One region of the Pradoshia sp. Z5_111 genome, then DNA from elsewhere that is predicted to be linked to it. Evidence: riboswitches for the same ligand, from Rfam matches in the RefSeq annotation. Region 1 holds a riboswitch; the other holds the start of a gene.
What was found. A riboswitch is a leader RNA that binds a small molecule or an ion and turns the genes downstream of it on or off. The one in region 1 is predicted to bind preQ1.
Positions count from the first base shown of each region.

Region 2: linked by a shared signal. The riboswitch ahead of queF (preQ(1) synthase) and the one ahead of AC4D4A_RS16615 (QueT transporter family protein) in region 1 are both predicted to bind preQ1.

Region 1 is NZ_JBZCPQ010000010.1:57,627-60,843, forward strand. Features, by position in the region: gene nadE (NAD(+) synthase) at 6-824, opposite strand; gene AC4D4A_RS16610 (DoxX family membrane protein) at 1,202-1,732, shown strand; PreQ1 riboswitch class I at 1,898-1,942, shown strand; gene AC4D4A_RS16615 (QueT transporter family protein) at 1,950-2,435, shown strand; gene AC4D4A_RS16620 (ferritin-like domain-containing protein) at 2,591-3,025, shown strand; gene AC4D4A_RS16625 (DUF5068 domain-containing protein) at 3,107-3,217, opposite strand, start outside.
Region 2 is NZ_JBZCPQ010000001.1:312,052-315,268, reverse strand. Features, by position in the region: gene AC4D4A_RS01605 (VUT family protein) at 1-407, opposite strand, end outside; gene queC (7-cyano-7-deazaguanine synthase QueC) at 407-1,078, opposite strand; gene queF (preQ(1) synthase) at 1,209-1,709, opposite strand; PreQ1 riboswitch class I at 1,835-1,881, opposite strand; gene AC4D4A_RS01590 (C45 family autoproteolytic acyltransferase/hydrolase) at 2,161-3,183, opposite strand.

The DNA of each region.
Region 1 (3,217 bases):
GTTAGTTATTTCCACCAATTATCATGAATGGATGCAGGCATTTGACGTTTGTGTTCTGTTTTTAAATATTGCTTTTCAATTTTCAATGCAGCTTCAGCATCGACTTTCCGACCTTCCAAATAATCGTCAATCGTATCATATTTTAAGCCAAGTTCTGTTTCATCAGCTTGCTGCGGTTTATTATCCAGCAAATCGGCAGTCGGCTCTTTCATATATAGTCTTTCCTCAGCTCCCAATTCTTTCAGCAATTCTCTGCCCTGGCGCTTAGACAATCCCGATAATGGAAGAACATCAGCTCCGCCGTCTCCATATTTTGTATAAAAACCTGTCACTGCCTCAGCAGCATGGTCTGTTCCTATTACCAAAAGTCCATTTTGTCCACCAATAGCATATTGTGCAATCATACGAAGCCTTGCTTTCACATTCCCTTTATTAAAATCGGTTAATGCTTCATTAGTTGCTTCTTTGTATTGATCCGTAATGACATCGACAGTAGACTTTACATTAAAAGTAATATTTTCATCTGGTTTAATAAATTGCAGAGCACGCTGAGCATCCTCTTCATCTTGCTGTACTCCATATGGAAGTCTGACAGCAATAAATTTAGCCGCAAACCCTTCCTCACGCAGTTCTTCCACAGCCATCTGAGCCAGACGTCCTGCCAATGTAGAATCCTGACCGCCACTGATTCCTAGAACAAATCCTTTTGCTCCGCTCTTCTTTAAGTAACTTTTTAGGAACCCAACTCTGTCTTTGATTTCTTCTTTAGGGTTTATTTCCGGTTTAACATGTAATGCTTCAATAATAACTGATTGTAAGCTCATTCCCATTCCTCCTTCAAACACCTATACTATTATTTTCCTTAAATGTTCTCTTTCTAACCTTTTATCATTAAATATATTTTACTCTTATATATAAATTTTTAAATAGGTCATTTAATTTAGAGTATTGTTTTTTTATCCTTATACACCACACAAAATGGATAATTGTGTAAAAGTTTGTGAAGGAACGAACAATATCACGTTTGTAAAGTTGTTTTTAGTATTAACTTAAAAGGTTCACATATTTTTGTACAAAAAATGAAACACAGGGATAATACACCACATTATCAAGCATATGGTATATAAATAAGGTATAGAAAGTTACTGGCACTAAAAACCGCGGATTAGAGCCAGTTAAATCCATATGGGAGTGATTTAAAATGATGAATTGGTTACGAACTAATAAATATGCCTCCGGACTATTATTGATTATAAGATTGTATCTTGGTTATGAATGGATGATTCATGGATTTGAGAAAATTAAAGGCGGAGCATTTGATGCATCCGGATTCCTTGGAAATATTGTTGCTAATCCTGTAACTGGTCCAGATGGAGGTGCACTGTATCCGATGTATGGTTCATTCATTGAAAAATTTGCGATTCCTAACGTAGGGTTAATCAACATCTTAATTCCATGGGGAGAATTTCTAGTTGGGCTGGGGTTACTGCTTGGTGTCTTAACAACTACAGCTGCCTTCTTTGGATTATTAATGAATTTTATGTTTTTATTTGGCGGAACAGTATCTACTAACCCGCTCTACATCATACTGGGAATGGTTATTCTTGTAGCAGGTGCAAATGCCGGCCGATTCGGTGGAGACTATTACGTTCTTCCATGGATTCGTAAAACAATCTTTAAAAAGGATGACATAAAGCCAATTAATACAAAAAAGTTAACTCCAAGTCATTAAACTAACGATTAAATATCTGTGACGCCGAGATTTCTCTCGGCGTCTTTTATTGATTTATGCCAGTCGATCATAACTATACGATGATGTTTTGCCATGATCCAACTACAATCCTTTGTTGACTAGGCATCTTATTATGCTTATGATTATTTGGTGTCTTCGGAAATACTAAACGTGGTTCGTAACCATCCCACGATAAAAAACTAAGGGAGAGAAAAAAATGAATATTAGAACGCTTGCTGTAAATGGAGTTTTGGCAGCCTTATATATTGCTGTCACTATAATCGTACAGCCAATCGCATTTTCGAACATTCAGTTTCGAGTACCTGAAATGTTCAATCACTTGATTGTATTTAATAAAAAATACATGTATGGGATTGTAATAGGAGTATTTATCTCTAACCTCTTTTTCTCATCAATGGGTGCATATGATTTAATATTTGGTGTTGGCCAATCCATACTAGCATTAACAATCACCATTCTAACCTTCCGATTTGTCCGCAATATTTGGGCAAGGATGGCTATTAATACATTCGTTTTTACTTTTACCATGTTCTTAATTGCTATAGAGTTAAATATTGTTTTGAAACTTCCTTTCTGGTTTGCATGGGCAACAACCGCAGCTGGAGAATTAGCAGTCATGACAATTGGTGCTCCAATTATGTATGCTCTCAATAAACGTATTAATTTCTCAAAATTAATCTGACTTAATAATCCAAGCTTGGTCCTTTATCGGATCAGGCTTTTTATTATGTAAAAATATTCCTGAACATTTCAAAATCCTGCCACAAAAAAAATGCTTAATATGTAGTAAAGTAGGGTACATTTGAATTATAGAATATAGAAGGAGTGGATTATAGAATGGAAAAAAAATTAAAAGAATTAATAGATGGTTTAAATGAAGATCTAGCAAATGAATATGCTGCATCAATCATGTATTCTAGCTATGCGGCAATGGTTTCTGGTTTATACAGACAAACACTGAAACCTTTCTTTGAAGGTGAAATAGCCGATGAACAGGGACATGCTTTATATCTTGCAGAAAAAATCAGTACATTGGGTGGAACACCAACTGTAACACCAGCAGAAGTTAAACAAACCACTGATGTTAAGGTAATGCTTGAATCTGCCTATCAGGCAGAAAAAGATACAATAGATCGCTACGAAACACGCAAGAAACAAGCTGAGGAATTAGGCTTAACTGAATTAGTTGTCAAACTAGAAGATCTTATCTCCGATGAAACAGGCCATATGGAAGAGATTGGCCGCATTCTTAGTGACTCCAGATTTGATTAATTCTTAACAATCTGCAACATATTTAACACAGGGAAAGAACCGTAATTCTGACAAGCAGAATTACGGTTCTTTTTATGGCTATTACTTCGGTAATGGAATTTCAAATTCTGTCTTTTTCCCATCAAATAAATCTTTACCTTCACTATTTAGGAATGGTCCAAACTCCAATTTTAAATTTCGCGTTTTTGAAAA
Region 2 (3,217 bases), on a different contig from region 1:
CCAGCGCCTAATGGACTCAGTCCTACAATGACGAACACAACTGAATCTAACAAACCACCAACCATTCCACTATAAAAGACACGCCAAGCCATCGGCAGTTTTAAACGTGTATAAATTTCTGTATCAGATGTTTCTGCTATCAAAAATGATAATGCAGAGGCTGCGACGATAATTAGAGTATCTCCTAATAAATAAGATGCAGTAGCTGATAATACTAGAGCTAAGAAAATAAAACCATATGTCCTCTTACGACCAAGTTTATTCTGGACCAAATCACGGAAGATAAATGTTGCACCAATTAAGAATGAGCCCAATGGAACTATGAATATCCAAAATTCTAATGGCGCAAAGCGGGCTGTCAGTACATTTGCCGTTACAATTGATGCTAAATAAAATAGAATGCGTATCATTTTGATCCTCCTATATGCTGTTTGGTATATAAATATGTGTGCATTCCTTGTAGACGCAGCTTACAAGCGGGACACTCGCCACAGCCGTCCGCTTTAATACCTTGATAACACGTTAAGGTCTTTTCTTTTACAAAATCAAATGCACCTAATTCATCTGCCAAGGCCCACGTTTCTGCTTTGTTCAACCACATTAAAGGTGTATGTATAACAAAGGCTTCTTCCATTGATAAATTGATTGTGACGTTTAACGATTTTATAAAAATATCTCGACAATCTGGATATCCGCTAAAATCAGTCTCACAAACACCTGTAATAATATGCTTTGCACCAATTTGTCTTGCTAATACACCTGCAAACGATAAAAATAATAAATTGCGGCCCGGTACAAATGTTGATGGCAACTCACCTTCCACACCATCCTTCACATCAATATCAGCGCGTGTTAATGCATTTGGAGCAAGTTGATTTAGTAATGACATATCTAAAATGTGATGATGGACGTTTAATTCATTAGCGATTTGCTTTGCACATTCAATTTCTAATGCATGACGTTGTCCATAATTAAATGTCACAACCTCTACCTCTCCAAATTTTTTTATTGCCCAGAACAAGCATGTCGTACTATCCTGTCCGCCACTAAACACGACTAATGCTTTTTCTTGCTTCATTGATCATTCTCCATTCAAATGAAAAACAGCACTAAGATAGATGCGCTGTTCATCATAGTTTTTTATAGAGGGTTGCTAACAACCTCTCCCTTGGCTATAAGGATTTTATTGATATTTTCATAACCTGCAGTTAGCGATTATCAATTTTTTCTGGATATAAATCGTGATTCATTAAACGATAATTTGCTATTTCTTCAAACTTCGTACCTGGACGGCCATAGTTACACCAAGGGTCGATTGAAATACCCCCACGTGGAGTAAATTTACCCCACACCTCGATATAACGTGGATCTAGCAGTTTAATTAAGTCATTCATAATGATATTGACACAGTCTTCGTGGAAATCTCCATGGTTACGGAAACTAAATAAATATAATTTTAGTGACTTACTTTCTACAATTTTTTTATCCGGAATATACGAAATATACATGGTCGCGAAATCCGGTTGCTGCGTAATTGGACAGAGACTTGTAAACTCAGGGCAATTAAACTTAACAAAATAATCCCGGTCTGAATGTAAATTATCTACAGACTCTAATACTTCAGGTGCATAATTAAATGCATACTTCACATTTTGATTTCCTAATAACGTTAAATCCTCTAATCCTTCTGTTTGATGCCGACCAGACATAAATAACCCTCCTTGAATTAGATATCTAATCATTCCAAGGAGGGGCATGCTCTTTTTCTATAAAAATAACTACTTAGAAAGTCAAAAAAGCCACGTCCAATATATGGACATGGCGAGAATGACATGTATCCATAGTTTTTTATAGAGGGTATCCGCTATGAACCTCTCCTGAAAATCTTCAGATATTATTTTAATTATCTCTTATCATACCACACCCATTAATGGATATAAAAGGAAAAATAAAAAAGATAACTGATTGTAATATACTCAATAAAAAATCTCATACTAGTCTCCGCTATAAAGTTATTTACAATCCTTCTCCATAAAATGCTCATCTGACTAGCCCTACTGATTGATGGGATTAATCCGTTTTTTAATTTACGCTGCCATCTATTCTGTTTAAAAACAATGTCCTACTTAAACAACACCACAGAGGGATGGACCATTTATTTTATTCCGCTTGTTGAATCGTTCCTTTTAATACTTTAGGAAGATTAATATTACCATCCAAATATTTTCTTAAGGAAAACATTTTTGGTTCACTATTCTCCCCTACACCAACGATAAGACTTAATTCCTTTGGCAAATAAACAACTGTATGCAAAGTTCCAAAGTACTCTTTATAATAGTTAAAAAATAAAGGAGAATTGCCGTCATTAAAATGACGATACGCTGTTAAAGGAGAAAGTTCCTCTGTTAATAGACTGCTTACATACTCTTTACGTTTTATGGATCCTTGTATCTCTTTCTTATTGTTGTCTTGCAATATTTTTGATTGAAAATGATTTGTACATATTAACGGAGGGCTGTAATTAAAAATCTGTTTCTGAGGAGAGGCTTCTACTATTACACCTTTTCCGCTCGGATCAGTAATAGAATAATTGTAGCAATATCCATGGGGAAGTATTGAAATGAGGTCGATTGCTTCTTCTATATCAACACACTGTTCCAATAGTATTCTTACAATTGTCGTCGCAAGAAAACCTGCTGATTTATGTTCACTATTTACAAAATGTAATCCAACTACAAGCCCTTTTTCATTCATCCCATCAAGTCTGCCAATTACCTGCTGGCTAAATCCTACACTGGCATAGCCATTACTTGGTTTTGAGAAACCAAGTCTAGCATCATAAAGCTCAGGACTAAAATCATAGTTTCGCACATAATAGTCATCCTTTATGAATGCCGTACAACCCATTGATGGAAAAGTCACATCATAGCCGCTATAAAGTCTAATGATGGTGTCTAACTCCATATCCAGTCCTTCCGCTAAGCCTCTAAGTTCCTCTAAAAGTTTCGGCGACAGATCCTTTAATATCTCTTTTGCTTTCTTCGTATTTGAAGGAGTGCTCAAATCCTCAAGTAAACGCAGTTGATTTGAAATCAGTGTCGACTTAATTTCATCACTTTGCTTTAGCCCATATTCAAAAGGGCTTCCCTTTAACTCTACTAGTCTGATTATCAACTCTTCCATTCGTAATTCTCCCCTTCTTTGCTTGTCTCGATTG